4 regions of the Pseudomonas sp. MYb327 genome follow, and region 1 is predicted to be linked to each of the others. Evidence: predicted binding sites of a transcription regulator. Region 1 holds the regulator's gene; each other region holds the start of a gene.
What was found. Region 1 encodes sigma-54, which starts transcription at its own class of promoters, with help from an activator protein. Its sites were predicted from a motif close to ANTGGCATNNANNTTGCTNT; they were not measured.
Positions count from the first base shown of each region.

Region 2: a site for sigma-54 is predicted at 2,526-2,545, ahead of flgB (flagellar basal body rod protein FlgB). Genes of this name have one in related genera too.
Region 3: a site for sigma-54 is predicted at 3,273-3,292, ahead of glnK (P-II family nitrogen regulator). Genes of this name have one in related genera too.
Region 4: a site for sigma-54 is predicted at 2,039-2,058, ahead of ABVN21_RS14740 (CmpA/NrtA family ABC transporter substrate-binding protein). Genes of this name have one in related genera too.

Region 1 is NZ_CP159258.1:4,300,871-4,305,914, forward strand. Features, by position in the region: gene ABVN21_RS19450 (KpsF/GutQ family sugar-phosphate isomerase) at 1-324, shown strand, start outside; gene ABVN21_RS19455 (HAD family hydrolase) at 324-848, shown strand; gene lptC (LPS export ABC transporter periplasmic protein LptC) at 857-1,429, shown strand; gene lptA (lipopolysaccharide transport periplasmic protein LptA) at 1,416-1,964, shown strand; gene lptB (LPS export ABC transporter ATP-binding protein) at 1,964-2,689, shown strand; gene ABVN21_RS19475 (RNA polymerase factor sigma-54) at 2,874-4,367, shown strand; gene raiA (ribosome-associated translation inhibitor RaiA) at 4,442-4,750, shown strand; gene ptsN (PTS IIA-like nitrogen regulatory protein PtsN) at 4,763-5,044, shown strand, end outside.
Region 2 is NZ_CP159258.1:519,956-524,999, forward strand. Features, by position in the region: gene flgA (flagellar basal body P-ring formation chaperone FlgA) at 1-456, opposite strand, end outside; gene ABVN21_RS02325 (chemotaxis protein CheV) at 540-1,472, shown strand; partial or broken gene cheR (protein-glutamate O-methyltransferase CheR) at 1,519-2,344, shown strand; gene flgB (flagellar basal body rod protein FlgB) at 2,588-2,995, shown strand; gene flgC (flagellar basal body rod protein FlgC) at 2,999-3,442, shown strand; gene flgD (flagellar hook assembly protein FlgD) at 3,458-4,180, shown strand; gene flgE (flagellar hook protein FlgE) at 4,212-5,044, shown strand, end outside.
Region 3 is NZ_CP159258.1:5,349,282-5,354,325, reverse strand. Features, by position in the region: gene ABVN21_RS24145 (HAD-IA family hydrolase) at 1-90, shown strand, start outside; gene sutA (transcriptional regulator SutA) at 290-613, opposite strand; gene ABVN21_RS24135 (secondary thiamine-phosphate synthase enzyme YjbQ) at 715-1,140, opposite strand; gene ABVN21_RS24130 (ammonium transporter) at 1,355-2,692, opposite strand; gene glnK (P-II family nitrogen regulator) at 2,728-3,066, opposite strand; gene ABVN21_RS24120 (accessory factor UbiK family protein) at 3,487-3,753, shown strand; gene ABVN21_RS24115 (YifB family Mg chelatase-like AAA ATPase) at 3,968-5,044, shown strand, end outside.
Region 4 is NZ_CP159258.1:3,280,226-3,285,269, forward strand. Features, by position in the region: gene ABVN21_RS14730 (ribosome modulation factor) at 500-715, shown strand; gene ABVN21_RS14735 (quinone-dependent dihydroorotate dehydrogenase) at 930-1,949, opposite strand; gene ABVN21_RS14740 (CmpA/NrtA family ABC transporter substrate-binding protein) at 2,178-3,389, shown strand; gene ABVN21_RS14745 (ANTAR domain-containing protein) at 3,405-3,980, shown strand; gene ABVN21_RS14750 (nitrate/nitrite transporter) at 4,230-5,044, shown strand, end outside.

The sequences.
Region 1 (5,044 bases):
ACCCTGCTCAAGGACGCGCTGATGGAAATGACCCGCAAGGGCCTGGGAATGACCGTGATCCTTGAAGCCGACGGCAAACTCGCCGGGATCTTCACCGACGGCGATTTGCGCCGCACCCTGGACCGCACCATCGACATCCACAGCGTGACCATCGACCAGGTCATGACTGCCCACGGCAAGACTGCCCGCGCCGAAATGCTCGCCGCCGAGGCCCTGAAAATCATGGAAGATCATAAAATCAACGCGCTCGTCGTGGTCGACAGCGAAGACCGCCCGGTCGGCGCCTTGAACATGCACGACTTGCTGCGTGCGGGAGTAATGTAATGAGCGCAGACCTTCTGCAACGTGGCCAACAGATCAAACTGGCGGTATTCGACGTCGACGGCGTACTGACCGACGGACGCCTGTACTTCCTCGAAGACGGCAGCGAATTCAAGACCTTCAACACCCTCGACGGCCAGGGCATCAAGATGCTGATGGCAGCCGGCGTGCAGACCGCTATTATCAGCGGCCGTAAAACTCCGGTCGTAGAGCGACGAGCGAAGAATCTCGGCATTCCGCACCTTTACCAGGGTCGCGAAGACAAACTTGTGGTACTGGACGAACTTCTGGGCCAACTCAACCTAAGCTATGAACAGGTCGCCTACCTCGGCGACGACTTGCCAGACCTGCCGGTGATTCGCCGCGTAGGCTTGGGCATGGCAGTGGCCAATGCCGCCAGTTTCGTGCGTGAACACGCCCACGGCGTGACCCAGGCCCGCGGTGGCGAGGGTGCCGCGCGAGAATTCTGCGAATTGATCCTGCGCGCCCAGGGCCGCCTTGATGCGGCCAACGCCGCGTACCTGTGAGCCAAGACATGTTGAGCAAAAAGATTCGCAACACTCTGGTGTTCGGCTCCATCGCGGCGATTTTCGCCGCGGTCGGATACTGGAATATCAGCCCGGAACGCTTCCTCGACAAGCCAGTGGTGAAGGCCGACGAAAGCGCGATCGACTATTACGCGATCAACGCCCACAGTGTGCAGTTCCTGCCGGACGGCAAACTGCAATACGAGATGACGTCCGACAAGGTCGAACACCTCAAGGCAACCGAAGTGACGTTGCTGACCAACCCCGACCTGAACATGTTCCGTGGTACCGAGTTCCCATGGCACGTCCAGAGCGAAAAGGGTGAAGTCAATCCGGACGGTACGCAGGTTGAATTGATTGACTCGGTACGCATCACGCGTTTCGACGAAAAAAATCGCAGGACCCTGATCACCACCACTCGCATGACGGTGTTCCCGCAACAGCAATATGCGCAGACCGAGCAACCCGTTAGAATCGACGGCGCTGGCGGCGTATCGACTGGTAACGGAATGAAAGCGTATTTGAAAGAAAGCAGGATACACCTGCTATCGAACGTAAGAGGACAGTATGAGGCTCGTTAAAACCCTCCCTATTTTGCTCAGTCTGGGCGCAGCACTGGGAAGCGTGAGCGCCTGGGCTCTGCCGAACGATCAGCAGCAGCCAATCCGCATTCAGGCCGACGACGCCCAACTGGACGACAAGAACGGTGTTGCCACCTATACCGGCGACGTGATCATCACCCAGGGCTCGATGAAGGTCACCGGCAACAAAGTGACCATGACCCGTGCCGCCGATGGCGACATCGACGTGGTGACCTCGGTGGGCAACCTGGCCTACTTCGAGCAACTGCAAACCGCTGGAGACACCAAGCCCGTGCAGGGCTGGGGTGTGACCATCCAGTATCTCGCCAAGCAAAATCGTGTCGTGCTGATTGACCGCGCCAAGGTCATCGATAAGGACGACAACGTCACCCAAGGCGAGAAAATCGTCTACGACACCGAGAAAAAGCTCGCCAGCGCCGGTCGCGCTACCGGCAGCAAGGTGACCGAGTCGCGTCCGCGCATCGACATGGTGATCCAGCCGAAAAAGAAAACCGACGAGCAAAAGGCCCAGTAATGGCAACTCTGAAAGCTCAGCATCTGGCCAAGAGCTACAAGAGCCGTCAGGTCGTGCGTGACGTCAGCCTGTCCATCGACAGCGGTCAGATCGTCGGCCTGCTTGGTCCCAACGGCGCCGGCAAGACCACTTGTTTCTACATGATCGTGGGCCTGGTACAGGCCGATCAGGGCCGCGTCCTGATCGACGACCTGGATGTCAGCCATCAGCCGATGCATGGCCGTGCAAAGGCCGGCATCGGCTATCTGCCGCAAGAAGCCTCGATCTTCCGCAAACTCTCGGTAGCCGATAACATCATGGCGATCCTCGAGACCCGCAAGGAACTCGACAAGGCCGGTCGTCGCAAAGAACTGGAAAGCCTGTTGCAGGAATTCCACATCAGCCATATCCGCGACAACCTCGGCATGAGCCTGTCCGGTGGCGAACGTCGCCGCGTGGAAATCGCCCGGGCACTGGCCACTAACCCGAAGTTCATCCTGCTCGACGAACCCTTCGCTGGCGTGGACCCGATTTCGGTGGGTGACATCAAACAGATCATCTACCACCTCAAGGCCAAGGGCATTGGCGTGCTGATCACTGACCACAACGTCCGTGAAACCCTGGATATCTGCGAAACCGCCTATATCGTCAACGATGGCCAACTGATCGCCGAAGGCGACTCTGAAACCATCCTGGCCAACGACCTGGTCAAGGAAGTGTACTTGGGCCATGAGTTCCGCCTGTAAGCGCTGAGGTGTCTGGCAGGTCGCCAAAGCGCTTGTCTCGATAAAAAATCAACATTTTTTTATTGTTACAGCGCTCTAGGCAAACGCTGCAGTTTCGGGCATATAATTTGCTTATGTTTGGCGCTCCGGCGCCCTGTAGTGGATGGCGCATGTGCGCCGGCGAATAAGGTGTTAAGCCCCTGCCATGAAACCATCGCTAGTCTTGAGAATGGGCCAGCAGCTGACGATGACACCGCAGCTGCAACAGGCCATCCGCCTGCTCCAATTGTCGACCCTGGATCTGCAACAGGAAATCCAGGAGGCCCTGGAGTCCAATCCGATGCTCGAACGCCAGGAAGAAGGCGACGACTTCGACAACACCGACCCCTTGGCTGACAATGCCGAACTGAAGCCCAACAGCGACATTCAGGAGCCCTCCTACCAGGAAAGCGCCCCGACGGTGGATAACCTCGAGGAAGGCGACTGGAACGAGCGCATCCCCAATGAACTGCCCGTCGATACCGCCTGGGAAGATGTCTACCAGACCAGCGCCAGCAGCCTGCCGAGCAACGATGACGACGAGTGGGATTTCACCACCCGTACTTCCGCCGGTGAAAGCCTGCAAAGCCACCTGCTCTGGCAATTGAACCTGGCGCCGATGTCCGACACCGATCGCCTGATCGCCGTGACCCTGATCGACTGCATCAACAATCAGGGCTACCTTGACGAGACGCTAGAGGAAATCCTCGAAGCGTTCGATCCAGAGCTGGACATCGAACTCGACGAAATCGAAGCCGTTCTGCACCGCATCCAGCAATTCGAACCTGCCGGCATCGGCGCCCGCAACCTGGGCGAATGCCTGCTGCTGCAATTGCGCCAGCTGCCCGCCAAGACCCCTTGGCTTGCTGAAGCAAAGCGTCTGGTCACCGACTACATCGATCTGCTCGGCAGCCGCGACTACAGCCAGCTGATGCGCCGCATGAAGCTCAAGGAAGATGAACTGCGCCAGGTCATCGAACTGGTCCAGAGCCTCAATCCGCGTCCAGGTTCGCAAATCGAGTCCACTGAAGCCGAGTACGTCGTTCCCGACGTCATCGTGCGCAAGGACAACGAACGCTGGCTGGTGGAGCTCAATCAGGAGTCGGTGCCACGCTTGCGGGTCAACGCCCAGTACGCCGGATTCGTCCGCCGCGCCGATACCAGCGCCGACAACACGTTCATGCGCAACCAGCTGCAAGAAGCCCGCTGGTTCATCAAGAGCCTGCAAAGCCGCAACGAAACCCTGATGAAGGTAGCCACCCAGATTGTCGAGCATCAGCGCGGCTTCCTGGAGTACGGCGACGAAGCGATGAAACCGTTGGTCCTGCATGACATCGCCGAGGCGGTGGGCATGCACGAGTCGACGATCTCGCGGGTGACCACGCAGAAGTTCATGCATACCCCGCGGGGCATATATGAGCTGAAATACTTTTTCTCCAGCCACGTCAGCACCTCCGAAGGCGGCGAATGCTCGTCCACGGCGATCCGCGCAATCATCAAAAAACTGGTTGCCGCGGAAAATCAGAAAAAGCCGTTGAGTGACAGCAAGATCGCTGGTTTACTGGAGGCACAAGGCATTCAGGTGGCTCGCCGCACCGTCGCCAAGTACCGCGAATCCCTCGGGATCGCGCCTTCGAGCGAACGCAAGCGGTTGATGTAGAGCCACGCCACAGCGTTCCAGTGGCAGATCATCTGATCTGCCGCTTTATGCACTGGCAACGAAGGAGAAGCTGTATGCAAGTCAACATCAGTGGACACCAACTGGAAGTGACCGAACCTCTTCGCACCTACATCGGCGAAAAACTCGAACGATTGGAGCGACATTTCGACAAGATCACCAACGTGCAGGTCACGATGACGGTCGAAAAGTTGAAGCAGAAAATCGAAGCCACGCTGCATATTCCCGGGAATGAAGTTGTCGCCAACGCGGAACATACCGACATGTATGCGGCGATCGACGCACTCACCGACAAGCTTGATAAACAACTCAAAAAGCATAAGGAAAAGACCCAGAGCCTCCTCCAGGGCGCTACCGGTCGTTAACACTCCCAACCCATGATCCGACTTGAAAGCATCCTGACCCCCGGCCGTTCCCTGGTGAACGTGCCGGGCGGCAGTAAAAAGAAAGCCCTCGAACAAATTGCCAACCTCATCCATCGCGAAGTGCCGGATCTGGAGATGCAAGATGTCTTCGAGGCTTTGATTGCCCGTGAAAAACTCGGATCTACCGGTTTTGGTAACGGCATCGCTATTCCTCACTGCCGCCTGAAGGGCTGCGATTCGCCCATCAGTGCCCTTATGCACCTGGACGCCCCAATCGATTTCGACGCCATCGAC
Region 2 (5,044 bases), 2.4 Mb from region 1:
CTCACGCAGAACGACATCATCAGGCTCGACGATGCCCGATCGCCGCAGCGGTCGGGCGGTGGTCACGACATCACGAAACAGGCGCACTTGAGCGGGTACGAAGACCGTCCACGGGGACGTACCCTCACAGCGAACCTTGACTGTCACACGCCCCAATGGCTTCGCCGGACTCTCCAGCGTGGCTGTCAATTCCTTGTCGCACATTGGCATGTGCATGCGTGGATCCAGCTGGTTGACCTGGATTTCATAGCGACCTTCCGTTTGACTGTTGGCCAGATAGTCCTCTACGGTGAATTCAAGAAAGCCTTGGGTGACGCCGATAAGCATGTCAGGCAAGGTAACCGCGTCAGCAAGGGCAGGGCTGCCAGCGTTGAACAGGCACACAGCCGCCAACACGCCGAGGCATTTGCGGTAGGTCGTGGTCAGGCGTCGGGAAAATGTCGGTTCTGTGTTCATAAAGAGATAAAAAGCAAGCGCCGTGCCGTTTAGTGATGAATGTGCGTCGCAACAACACTTAGCGTTGGTGTAGGAGTCTGGGCATGGCTGGTGTAATGGATTCGGTAAACCAGCGCACGCAACTGGTGGGGCAGAATCGCCTTGAGCTGTTGTTGTTCCGTCTCGACGGCCAGCAGCTGTATGGGATCAACGTGTTCAAGGTGCGGGAAGTGCTGCAATGCCCGAAATTGACGCTGATGCCCAAGTCCAGTCCTGTCGTGTGCGGCGTGGCGAATATTCGGGGGGCGACCATTCCGATCCTGGATCTGGCGATGGCGACCGGCTCCGGTGCTTTAAAGGACAAGAACAATCCCTTCGTGATCATCACGGAGTACAACACCAAGACCCAGGGTTTTCTGGTGCGTTCGGTTGAACGCATCGTGAACATGAACTGGGAAGAAATTCATCCGCCACCCAAGGGCACCGGGCGCGATCACTACCTGACGGCTGTGACTCGGGTCGACAATCAGTTAGTCGAAATCATCGACGTCGAGAAGGTGCTGGCGGAAGTGGCGCCGACCCCGGAAGCGATTTCCGTTGGCGTGGTGGATGTCGAAACCCAGCACAAGGCGCTGTCCTTGCGCGTGCTGACGGTCGATGACTCGTCAGTGGCGCGCAAGCAGGTCACGCGTTGCCTGCAAACGGTCGGTGTCGAAGTGGTGGCGTTGAACGACGGCCGGCAAGCGCTGGATTACTTGCGCAAACTGGTCGACGAGGGCAAGAAGCCGGAAGAAGAGTTCCTGATGATGATCTCCGACATCGAGATGCCGGAGATGGACGGGTACACCCTGACGGCAGAGATCCGCAACGACCCTCGCATGCAAAAGCTTCATATCATCCTGCATACTTCGTTGTCGGGTGTATTCAATCAGGCGATGGTCAAGAAGGTCGGTGCCGATGACTTCCTTGCCAAATTCCGTCCTGATGACCTGGCATCCCGGGTAGTCGACCGGATCAAAGCAGCAGACATCAACTAGGGGCGTTTGGCCCCTGGCAGTCAACACGATTTTAGAGGCGGCAGCATTGTCTACGGGTAATTTGGATTTCGAACAGTTCCGGGTATTCCTGGAAAAAGCCTGTGGCATTTTGCTCGGTGAAAACAAGCAGTACCTGGTCGAGCCGTCTCAACAAGCTGATGGAACAGCAAGGCATCAAGTCGTTGGGTGAGCTTGTCCAGCGCATGCAGACCCAGCCACGCAGCGGTTTGCGCGAGCAGGTAGTGGATGCCATGACCACCAACGAAACCCTGTGGTTTCGTGACACCTATCCATTTGAAGTCTTGAAGAACAAAGTGCTGCCCGAGGCGATCAAGGCCAGTCCCGGCCAGCGTTTGCGGATCTGGTCGGCGGCCTGTTCGTCGGGGCAGGAACCGTACTCGCTGTCGATGTCCATCGACGAGTTCGAGCGGGTCAATATGGGCCAGTTGAAGATGGGTGTGCAGATTGTTGCCACTGATCTGTCCGGTACCATGCTGAACAACTGCAAGACCGGCGAGTACGACAGCCTGGCCATCGGTCGTGGTCTGTCGCCTGAGCGGCTGCAGCGTTACTTTGATCCAAAAGGGCCGGGGCGCTGGGCAATCAAGGCGCCGATCAAGAGTCGCGTGGAGTTTCGTTCATTCAACCTGCTGGACAGCTACGCGAGCCTCGGCAAGTTCGACATCGTGTTCTGCCGCAACGTGCTGATCTACTTCTCCGCCGAGGTGAAGAAGGACATCCTGTTGCGTATCCACAGCACGTTGAAGCCCGGTGGTTATTTGTTCCTCGGTGCTTCCGAAGCGCTGAACGGGTTGCCCGATCATTACCAGATGGTCCAGTGCAGTCCGGGGATTATTTACCAGGCGAAGTGATGCAAAAGCGACGGTCATAAAAAGGAGCCCAATGGGCTCCTTTTTTTTGTCCGTCACTTTTGCATTACGTAGGGGAAGCACTAGCGGCAGAAAAGCGGCAGAAGGCGGAAACCGGTTGCCGCTTTTCTGGCATTGCCGCGTTGCCACTGCCCGCAAAGCCCCGGTTTATGGGCTTTTTTGAATTGGCATGACGCTTGCTATGTTCATCGTACGAAAAATCAGGTCACCCGAAGGTTTCCCGACATGAGCATCAGCTTCGATAAAGCGCTCGGCATTCACGAAAAGGCTCTGGGCTTCCGCGCTCAGCGTGCCGAAGTCCTGGCCAACAACATTGCCAACGCAGACACCCCGAACTACAAGGCGCGGGATCTGGAATTCTCGAAAGTGCTCGAGGCGCAGAACGATAAAGCCAAGAACGGCACGTTCGCTTTGAACATGACCAACAGCCGTCACATCGAAGCCGAAGGCCTGGGCAATGGCGACGAGTCGTTGATGTACCGCACGCCGATGCAACCGTCGATTGACCAGAACACCGTGGACGCCCAACTGGAACAGTCGAACTACGCGGAAAACGCCGTCGGCTTCCAGGCCAGCTTCACCCTGCTCAACAGCAAATTCAAAGGGCTGGTGTCAGCCCTGCGCGGAGAGTAAGTCATGTCTCTATCCAGTGTTTTCAACATTGCCGGTAGCGGCATGAGTGCGCAAACCACTCGCTTGAACACCGTTGCTTCGAACATTGCCAACGCCGAGACAGTCTCGTCGAGCATCGACCAGACCTACCGTGCGCGTCACCCGGTTTTTGCCACCATGTTCCAGGGTGGCCAGAGTGGCGGCAGCGATTCGCTGTTCCAGAATCAGGACGCTGCCGGTCAGGGCGTGCAGGTCATGGGCGTCGTCGAAGATCAGAGCAACCTCGAAGCGCGATACGAGCCTAACCATCCGGCTGCCGATGCCAAGGGCTACGTCTACTACCCGAACGTCAACGTGGTGGAAGAAATGGCCGACATGATTTCCGCGAGCCGTTCGTTCCAGACCAACGCCGAAATGATGAACACCGCCAAAACCATGATGCAGAAAGTGCTGACCCTCGGTCAGTGATAAGGGGCGACTCAGATGAGTGTCAGCGATTCCACCAGCAGTTTGAGCCTCAATGACATCCTGGCCAATTCCTCGGTCAAGACCAACACCACGACGGACGGCCTGGCGGGGGCGGCCAGCAGCGCCACGGGCAACAAGGCCCTGGGCAAGGACGCGTTCCTGCAATTGCTGGTGACCCAGCTTAAAAACCAGAACCCGCTGGAGCCGCAAGATAACGGCGAGTTCGTTGCCCAGTTGGCGCAGTTCAGTAGCCTGGAAGGGATCACCACCCTCAACGATACCGTTACGGGCATTGCCAGCAACTACAACTCCTCCCAGGCATTGCAGGCCTCGTCGCTGGTCGGTCGTACGGTCATTGCTCCTGGCGACAAGGCGGTGGTTGACACTTCCAAGCCGCTCAAGGGGACAGTCTCAATACCGTCGTCGGTGCCGAGTGCCACGCTGAAGATCACCGACGCGGACGGTAAGGTAGTACGCACCATCGATATGGGCTCGCAGAGCGCGGGCAACGCCGACTTCATCTGGGACGGCAAGAACGATGCGGGTGAAGTTGCAGCCCCTGGCACTTACACCTTTGCCGCTACGACCACCATCGACAGTCAAGCCGTATCACTGATCACCAACCTGCCAGCGACCGTCAATAGCGTGACCATCAGCCAGACTGGCGGCGAGTTGATGCTCAACCTGGCCGGGCTGGGCAGCATCGCCCTGTCCAAAGTGCAAACCATTGGTATATAGAGCCGACTAGCACGGCACAAAGGAGTGGAATATGTCTTTCAATATCGGCCTTAGCGGTCTCTATGCAGCCAACAAACAACTGGACGTGACCGGCAACAACATCGCCAACGTCGCGACCACCGGTTTCAAATCGTCCCGCGCGGAATTCGAAGACGTGTATTCGGCAACCAAGCTGGGTACGGGCAGCAAGACCATCGGTAACGGCGTGCGTCTGGCCAACGTTTCCCAACAGTTCAGCCAGGGTGACGTGAACGGCACCGGCAACGTGCTGGACATGGGTATCCAGGGTTCGGGTTTCTTCGTGCTCAGCAACAACGGCGCATTGACCTACACCCGTGCCGGTACCTTCAAGACTGACAAGGAAGGTTACATCACCAACACTGACGGTACTGCACGCTTGCAGGGCTATGGTGTGGATGCCAATGGCAAGATTCTCAATGGCGTGCTGACCGACCTGCGAATCGACACTTCCAACCTGGCGCCGAAGGCGACCAACAGTGTTTCGTCGACGATCAACCTGAACTCCACGGCTGATGTGATCGACCAGACAGTTGCGGCCAACAAGTTTGATCCGAGCAAGACGGCCACTTATACCAAGCAGTTCACTACCCCCGTTTTCGATACCCAGGGTAACAAGCACGACATGGACCAGTACATGGTCAAAACCGGGCCGAATACTTGGGATACGTACACCGTGATCGATGGTCGCAACCCGGATGGCAGCGACCCTGCCGTGACTGCTCCGATCCCTTCGACCATGACGTTCGACTCCAGCGGCAAACTGGTTTCGGTCAGCACCCCGGTACCGCCGACTGTTCCGCCAACCATTCCGACACCTGCGCCGATTATCAGCAGTGATCTCAA
Region 3 (5,044 bases), 1.0 Mb from region 1:
TGGGAAGCGGAGCGCTTGCCGGATGCGCAGATTCGCAGCCTGACCGAATTGCCGGCGTTGCTGGCACGGTGGAACGCGGGCGCGGCTTGACCCAAAACCAAAAAATCACCACAACCCCTGTAGGAGCTGGCTTGCCAGCGATAGCGGCCGCAAGTACCGCACAAGGCTCAAGGGCCCCTTCGCCGGCAAGCCGGCTCCTACAGTGGATTGCACATCGCCCTGGAACATTGCTCCAGGCATGAAAAAGCCCGCAGCGACGGCGGGCTTTTTCAGCAGGCAGGCAGCGGGCTTAGATAGGCCGGCTACCGTACTTGTTATCCGGCTTCTTGGGCGGATCGGCGACCACGTTGGCCTCCACTTCCTGCACCTTGCCACCACGAGCCAGGAACTCTTCCATGGCCTTGGCCAGGGCGTCGCGTTCCTTGTTCTTGGCTTCGACACTCGGTAGCTCATCGACCGATACCGCAGCCTTGGCTTTGCCTTTGGCGGTCGGAACGGGCGCTTCACCGCCGTCGTCTTCAGCGACGTCTTCCGCCGCTGCTTCCAGACCTTCTTCGGTTTCGTCGTCGTCGCCTACTTCGAGGTCGTCGTTTTCCAGATCATCGTCGCTCATGTTCTACCTCATGACTTGCGAAAAGCAGATTAGTTATAGCCCAGCTTTGCCCTCTGTCGAAGGCTGCCGGAAAAAAATCAACAACCGCTGCTGACCAGCGGTTACGCCCCTTCACCGTACACGGTGGCGAGGACTTTACGAGCACCGCCATGATCACGGTGCTCGCCCAGATAAACGCCTTGCCAGGTGCCTAACGCCAGTCGGCCCGCCGAAATCGGCAAACTGAGCTGACAGCCAAGTACGCTGGCCTTGAAGTGCGCCGGGAGGTCGTCCAGGCCTTCGTCGTTATGCTCATAGCCGTCTGTTCCTTGTGGGACCAGACGATTGAAAAACCGTTCGAAGTCGCGACGTACCGCCGGATCGGCGTTCTCGTTGATGGTCAACGACGCCGAGGTATGCTGCAGCCACAAATGCAACAGACCGACCCGACACGCCTTGAGTTCAGGCAGGCCGGCGAGTAACTCGTCCGTTACCAGATGAAAGCCCCGGGGCCTCGCCCGCAGGGTAATCAGAGTCTGTTGCCACATACAGTTCTCCGCACGTTCGGGGCGCATTCTAGCGCGCTCAGGAAAAAAACAAAGGCCCTAATATTCCTTCTATCCTGTAAGCCATTGGCGGCACAAAAACACTCGTCGCTAACGTCGTAAAAGCTGTAAGAAAAAACCTTTCAGCGCTTCCTTTGATGACAAATTCCAGACAAAAAAATGCCCGGCAAGCCGGGCAAGTTTTTTATGCGCGTACTTACAAGTTGTAGCCGCGTTCGTTGTGAAGCGCCAGATCGATACCGACAGCCTCTTCTTCTTCGGTGATACGCAGGCCCATCACAGCGTCGAGGACCTTGAGGATGATGTAAGTGACGATCGCGGTGTAGATCACCGTGAAGCCCACGCCTTTGCACTGAATCCAGACTTGTGCGGCGATGTCGGTCACGGTGCCGAAGCCACCCAGAGACGGTGCAGCGAACACACCGGTCAGGATCGCGCCGAGGATACCGCCGATACCGTGTACGCCGAAGGCATCCAGGGAATCGTCATAGCCGAGTTTGCGCTTCAGGGTGGTCGCGCAGAAGAAGCACACCACGCCAGCGGCAAGACCGATTACCAGAGCGCCCATCGGACCTACAGTACCGGCAGCCGGAGTAATTGCGACCAGGCCTGCAACCACGCCCGAAGCGATACCCAGTGCGCTTGGCTTGCCGTGGGTGACCCACTCGGCGAACATCCAGCCCAATGCAGCAGCGGCGGTAGCGATCTGGGTGACCAGCATCGCCATGCCGGCAGTGCCGTTGGCTGCGGCAGCGGAACCGGCGTTGAAACCGAACCAGCCAACCCACAGCATCGCAGCACCCATCAGGGTGTAACCGAGGTTGTGTGGGGCCATCGGGGTGGTCGGAAAGCCTTTGCGTTTGCCCAGTACCAGGCAGGCGATCAGACCGGCCACACCAGCGTTGATGTGCACCACGGTGCCGCCGGCAAAGTCCAGCACGCCCCAGTCCCACATCAGGCCGCCGTTGCCGGACCAGACCATGTGCGCGATCGGCGCATACACCAGGGTGAACCAGATGCCCATGAAAATCAGCATCGCGGAGAATTTCATCCGCTCGGCAAAGGCACCAACGATCAGCGCTGGAGTGATGATGGCGAACGTCATCTGGAAGGTGATGAACACCGCCTCAGGGAACAGCGCCGCAGGACCGGTCAGGCTGGCTGGCGTGACACCGGCGAGGAACGCCTTGCCCATGCCGCCGAAGAACGAGTTGAAGTTGACGACGCCCTGCTCCATGCCCGTGGTGTCGAACGCGATGCTGTAGCCATAAATGACCCACAGGATGCTGATCAGACCGGTAATGGCGAAGCACTGCATCATCACGGAAAGAATGTTTTTCGACCGAACCATGCCGCCGTAGAACAGCGCGAGGCCTGGAATGGTCATAAACAGCACGAGGGCTGTCGAGGTCAACATCCAGGCGGTGTCGCCGGAGTTGAGGACTGGGGCCGCCACTTCGTCTGCCGCCAAAGCAAGGCTGGGCATTACGATGGACAACAGGGCTCCTAGCCCTGCGGATTTACGCAGAGTCATATTGTTTTCTCCTGGGGCGTTGGGTTTGTGGCGGCTTAGATTGCGTCGGTATCGGTTTCGCCGGTACGGATGCGAATCGCCTGTTCCAGATTGACCACGAAGATCTTGCCGTCACCGATCTTGCCGGTGTTGGCGGCCTTGGTTATCGCCTCGATAACCCGGTCGAGATCCTTGTCGTCAATGGCGACATCAATCTTCACCTTTGGCAGGAAATCGACCACGTACTCCGCGCCGCGGTACAGCTCGGTGTGACCCTTCTGCCGACCGAAGCCTTTGACTTCAGTGACGGTAATGCCCTGCACGCCGATCTCGGACAACGACTCGCGCACGTCGTCCAACTTGAACGGCTTGATGATGGCAGTGACTAGCTTCATGAAAACTCTCTCCCGAATTGGTGGACTTGCCCCAGGAAAACAAACCCGTCTCAAGTCTAAGCGCAGTGCCTGGCTTTGTAACGCATCGTCGGCCTTACCTGCCCGTCCGACGCCAGCTAACCGCTCCTTGCAAAACACTCCCCGCGTTTCGCTTGGCGCACTGCATTCGTCACAGCGACTGCATCAGTGCATGGGTCATGAGGGTCTAAGCAGAAAGCTTGCCATCTCCAGAATTTTCACTGATTTCAACCCCTTGCCCGCTAATGCCCACGTCTTCGCAACAACACTCGACACGATACGCACAACAACGGTGCGACGCCGTCCGTCCACATGCGCGAAAAGCGTGCATCCCTTGCCTGCGAAAATGACTATAGACACTGCGTGATACACTGCCCGCCATTGCTACCAGGACATTCCCTCATGCTCGCGCCTAAAGACTTCCTCGACGCCCTGACCGGCACCGCCTCCCGCCTCTTCAGCGGCGACACTCCACTGCCGAAAGCAGAAATTGAAAGCCAGTTCAAAATGTTGCTGCAGAGCGGCTTTAGCAAACTGGATCTGGTGAGTCGGGAAGAGTTCGATAGTCAGATGGTTGTATTGGCGCGTACTCGGGCGCGATTGGAAAGTCTTGAGGCGAAAGTGGCGGAGCTGGAAGCGAAGCTGAATCCACCAGCAGAAACCGTATAACTGTAGGGGCCGGCTTGCTGGCGATCGCGCTTGATCATTCAACAACGATGTTGACTGTTCTGTCGCCATCGCCAGCAAGCCGGCTCCTGCGCGTTTAGTAACTGCAACATCCAGTGAAGGTTTGCCGCCTCCACCACCCCGCCAAAATCTCCTCCCCCGACTACCCTTGAAAAACCCGCAGGAAGCGGTCCCCACGTCATCTCAAGGAACGACCATGTCCCTCTCCATCGTCCACAGCCGCGCCCAGGTCGGCGTGGAAGCGCCCGCCGTTACGGTTGAAGTGCATCTGGCCAACGGCTTGCCATCGCTGACCATGGTCGGTCTGCCCGAAGCGGCGGTGAAGGAGAGCAAGGATCGGGTGCGCAGTGCGATCATCAATTCGGGGCTGCAATTTCCGGCGCGGCGGATCACGTTGAATCTGGCACCGGCAGATCTGCCCAAGGACGGTGGGCGGTTCGATCTGGCGATTGCGTTGGGGATTCTTTCCGCCAGTGTGCAGGTGCCGACGCTGACGCTCGATGATGTGGAATGTTTGGGTGAGTTGGCGCTGTCAGGTGCTGTGCGGGCCGTGCGTGGTGTGTTGCCGGCGGCGTTGGCGGCGCGCAAGGCCGGGCGTTCGTTGATGGTGCCGCGGGCGAATGCCGAGGAGGCGTGCCTGGCATCGGGGTTGAAGGTGATTGCGGTGGATCATCTGTTGGAAGCTGTGGCCCATTTCAATGGGCACACTCCGGTCGAGCCCTACATTTCTGATGGATTGATACTCGCCAGCAAGCCCTATCCCGACCTGAATGAAGTACAAGGCCAGCAAGCCGCCAAACGGGCGTTGCTGATTGCTGCTGCGGGGGCGCACAACTTGTTGTTCTGCGGACCTCCCGGAACGGGCAAGACGCTTCTGGCGAGTCGCCTTCCAGGATTGCTGCCACCGCTGAGCGAAAGCGAAGCTCTGGAAGTGGCGGCAATTCAATCGGTCACCAGCTGTGCGCCGTTGAGCCATTGGCCGCAGCGTCCCTTTCGGCAACCGCACCACTCGGCATCTGGTCCTGCGCTGGTTGGCGGCAGCTCGAAACCGCAACCCGGGGAAATCACTCTCGCCCACCACGGCGTGCTGTTTCTCGATGAGTTGCCGGAGTTTGATCGAAAGGTACTTGAGGTACTCAGGGAACCGATGGAATCGGGGCATATCGTAATCTCAAGGGCTAAAGACCGTGTACGGTTTCCAGCGCGCTTTCAGTTGGTGGCGGCAATGAACCCATGCCCCTGCGGCTATCTTGGAGAACCGAGCGGCAAGTGC
Region 4 (5,044 bases), 1.0 Mb from region 1:
GGCAACGCATTGCCGGCCCGGTTTTCAATCAGGCGCTTTTCTCGAAGAGCGCCCGCGTGGCACGAAGGTGTGCCGTTCCACCCCTGCTGCTCGGGTTAAATGAGCTTAGATGCAAGGACAGATAAAAAAGTTGATGCAACAAAATGTCATAAGTCGACCCTTCGTCGAATAATGCCGCTGAGCAACGCGAGGCATTCTCACCAAAGGATTAACCCCGTCATTCTGCGGGGCGCCGATCATACAGGGCTTTGGCCAATAAATACGCGCCAGACATCATGTTACTTATGGCCTTAGCATCTTTATGGTTACGTTCTTATGACAAATCGATCATTCCCTCGATGTGACGCATTGGTTAGAACTCAACACAGGTTGGCGCCGCAACGACGCCAACACCCTTGGCTCGCCACGCCGGCAGCGAGCCCCAACGGCAGAGTTTTTCTGCCAGACCTCAATTGAGGTCGACGCGATAAAAACAGTCAACAAGTGAGGGCTACACCCTATGAGAAGACTTAAGCGTGATCCGTTGGAAAGAGCATTTTTGCGCGGATATCAATATGGCGTTGGTGGTAAATCCCGTGAGCTTTGCCCATTTACTCTACCGTCGGTACGCCAAGCCTGGATTAACGGCTGGCGAGAAGGACGCGGCGACAACTGGGACGGTATGACCGGCACTGCGGGAATCCACAGACTCAACGAACTTCACGCCGTCGGCTAAACACAGGGCACAACACTCCGACACGACAATCTGATTAGTAACGAATTAACCACGCACGTCCCATCCGGACGGCGGGCTACGGCCCAGGGGCTCCTTTAAAGGGGCCCTTTTTTATGCCTGCTTTTTGGTTTGACACGCCCCCCTGTAGGAGCCCGGCTGGCCGGCGATGGCGTCCTTGAGATCGCCATCGCCGGCCAGCCGAGCTACTACAGAATCAGCGCAGGGCTGCGATAGCGTCGACGGATTCGCGGATGAGCGCCGGGCCTTTATAGATGAAGCCCGAGTAGATCTGCACCAGGCTCGCACCGGCAGTGATCTTCTCCGCCGCGTGTTTGCCTTCGGTGATGCCACCGGCAGCGATGATCGGCAAGCGACCACCCAACTCTGCCGCCAGCACCTTCACGGTGTGGGTGCTCTTGTCGCGAACCGGTGCGCCCGACAGACCGCCCGCCTCGTCACCGTGTTCCATGCCTTCGACGCCGACGCGGCTCAGGGTGGTGTTGGTGGCGATGACCGCGTCCATACCGGTTTCGATCAATGCCTGCGCGACTTGCGCGGTTTCTTCGTCGGTCATGTCCGGGGCGATCTTGATCGCCAGCGGCACGTGTTTACCGTGACGCAACGCCAGCTCAGCGCGACGCGCGGCCAGGTCGGCCAGCAGTTGCTTGAGCGAGTCACCAAATTGCAGGCTGCGCAGGCCCGGCGTGTTCGGCGAGCTTACGTTGACCGTCACATAGCTGGCGTGGGCGTAAACCTTGTCCAGGCAAATCAGGTAGTCATCAACCGCGCGCTCGACCGGAGTATCGAAGTTCTTGCCGATGTTGATGCCCAGCACGCCCTTGTACTTGGCGGCTGCCACGCGAGCCAGCAGATGATCGACGCCGAGATTGTTGAAGCCCATGCGATTGATGATCGCCTCGGCTTCCGGCAGACGGAACAAGCGTGGTTTCGGATTGCCCGGCTGCGGACGCGGAGTGATGGTACCGATTTCGACAAACCCGAAACCCAGTTGCGCGAAACCGTCGATGGCCGCGCCGTTCTTGTCCAGACCAGCCGCCAACCCCACCGGGTTGGGGAAATCCAGGCCCATGACCGTCACCGGCTTCTTCGCCGGCGCCTTGCACAGCAAACCGTTGAGGCCCAAACGGCCACCCGCGCCAATCAAATCCAGGGACAGATCGTGGGAGGTTTCCGGGGAAAGTTTGAACAACAGCTGACGGGCCAGGGTGTACATGGGCGGATTTGACTCTGGGCTACGAAATGTGGCGGCGATTATAGCCGGGCACGGGTCCACAGGCGAGGTGCGCGGCAAAGTCTGCGGGCGATGGCATATGCCTTGCACTCTTATGAGCATCAGCACTCATGTCAACGGCGGGATGAGTGTCAGGACAATGGCGTCGTCATCCGGTCTTTCTTGCGCATAGACCTGGAACGACGCTTTTTTTTCGAAGGTGCAAAAGCAATGAACGAACCATCAGCCGGCCCACTGGCCTGGGTCAACGGCAGCGATGCCCCGGAAAAGAGCGAAATCAACCTCGGTTTCATGGCCCTGAGCGACTGCGCCTCGGTAGTCGTCGCCGCCACTCAGGGCTTCGCTCAGCCCTACGGCCTGACGCTCAACCTCAAGCGCCAATCGTCCTGGGCCAATCTGCGCGACAAACTGGACAGCGGTGAACTCGATGCCGCCCATAGCCTGTACGGTTTGATCTACGCCGTGCACCTGGGCATCGGCGGCGTGGCGCCGACCGACATGGCCGTGCTCATGGGACTGAACCAGAACGGTCAGAGCATCAACCTCTCCCATGGCTTGCAGGGTCTCGGCGTGACCGGTCCTGAAGCACTTCACCGGCACGTGCACCAAAGTCGCCCAAAACTGACTTTCGCCCAGACTTTTCCTACCGGCACCCACGCCATGTGGCTGTATTACTGGCTCGCCAGTCAGGGCATCCATCCGTTGCTGGACGTCGACAGCGTTGTTGTACCGCCGCCGCAAATGATCGCGCATTTGCAAGCAGGGCGCATTGACGGGTTCTGTGTTGGCGAACCGTGGTCGGCCAGCGCGGTGCAGCAGGATCTTGGATTCACGATGGCGACTACCCAAACCATCTGGCCCGATCATCCGGAAAAAGTCTTGGGCTGCACTCGCGAATTCGTCGAGCAATACCCCAACACCGCCCGCGCCTTGGTGATGGCGATTCTGGAGGCCAGCCGTTTCATCGAAGAAAGTAGCGAGAATCGCCGCAGCACCGCGCAATTGCTCAGTGCGCCGCAGTACCTCGACGCTCCGCTCGAATGCATCGAGCCGCGTCTGCTGGGCGACTACGCCGACGGTCTCGGTCACCGCTGGCAAGACCCGCACGCCCTGCGCTTTCATGGCGAAGGCGAGGTCAACCTGCCGTACCTGTCCGATGGCATGTGGTTCATGACCCAGTTCCGGCGCTGGGGTTTGTTGCGCGACGACCCGGATTACCTCGCCGTGGCCCGTAAAGTCCAACAACTAGACTTGTATCGTGAAGCGGCCAGCGCGGTCGGCGTCGTTGCAACGGCCAGGGAGATGCGCAGCAGTCAGTTAATCGACGGCAAGGTTTGGGACGGTTCGGACCCGGCCGGTTATGCCCGCAGTTTCAAACTGCACGCCCTGAGCGACAGCTCAGCCCTTCTTGCCAGCCGCTGACAGGAGCTTGCGAATATGTTGCGAATCCTGCTGATCAACGACACCGCGAAAAAAGTCGGACGCCTGAAAGCGGCCCTCACCGAAGCCGGCTTCGAAGTAATCGACGAATCCGGGTTGACCATCGACTTGCCCGAGCGCGTCGAAACAGTGCGCCCGGACGTGATTCTGATCGATACCGAGTCACCGGGCCGCGATGTGATGGAGCAAGTGGTGCTGGTGAGCCGCGATCAGCCTCGACCGATCGTCATGTTTACCGACGAACACGACCCCGATGTGATGCGCCAGGCAATCAAGTCCGGGGTCAGTGCCTACATCGTCGAAGGCATTCACGCACAACGCTTGCAGCCGATACTCGACGTGGCCATGGCGCGCTTCGAAAGCGACCAGGCTCTGCGTGCGCAATTGCATGCCCGCGACCAACAACTGGCCGAGCGCAAGCGCATCGAGCTGGCCAAAGGGCTGCTGATGAAAATGAAGGACTGCAACGAGGAAGAGGCCTACACCCTGATGCGCCGCCAGGCGATGAGCCGCCAGCAGAAGCTGATCCAGGTCGCGGAGCAGATTATTGCCATGAGTGAATTGCTGGGCTGACTCGCCACAGGAAATCCTTCTAACCATAACTGTTGATGGTTGGCACAGATCTCGCTAAGCAATCATCACAGGTAACCAACGGCGGTTGCCCCACCTACGACAAAGACGTCGCTCACCTTATTTGCCCCATGGCGAATCCGGTGGCGGCGTTTTTTAGTTTTGGCCCCATTGCCCGGGGCCGGTGGTGCAGCCCTACGGCGCCCCACCAGCCTGACTCCCGTTCGAGACTCCTATCAGCTGAGGTGCGCGATGAATTCAAGCTTCTGGAAATCCGGCCATACCCCGACCCTGTTCGCAGCCTTTCTCTACTTCGACCTGAGCTTCATGGTGTGGTACTTGCTCGGCCCTCTGGCCGTGCAAATCGCCGGCGACTTGCATCTGACCACCCAGCAGCGCGGCATGGTCGTGGCCACACCGATTCTGGCCGGGGCGATACTGCGCTTTGCGATGGGCATGCTGGCTGATCGTCTGTCGCCGAAAACCGCCGGCCTGATCGGTCAGGTTATCGTTATCTGCGCCTTGTTCGGCGCCTGGAAACTGGGTATTCACAGCTACGAGCAAGCGCTGCTACTGGGACTGTTCCTCGGAATGGCTGGTGCCTCTTTTGCCGTAGCCCTGCCCCTGGCGTCGCAGTGGTATCCGCCGCAGCATCAAGGAAAAGCCATGGGCATCGCCGGGGCCGGCAACTCAGGCACCGTGCTCGCGGCGCTGATTGCACCGGTACTGGCCGCCGCCTTCGGCTGGAGCAACGTGTTCGGTTTCGCCCTGATCCCGCTGATCCTGACCCTGATCGTCTTCGCCTGGCTGGCCAAAAACGCTCCCGAGCGGCCGAAAGCCAAATCGATGGCCGACTACTTCAAGGCCCTCGGCGACCGTGACAGCTGGTGGTTCATGTTTTTCTACAGCGTCACCTTCGGCGGCTTCATCGGCCTGGCCAGCGCCCTGCCCGGCTATTTCAACGATCAATATGGCCTGAGCCCGGTGACTGCCGGCTACTACACCGCCGCCTGTGTGTTCGGCGGCAGCCTGATGCGCCCCTTGGGTGGCGCGCTGGCCGACCGCTT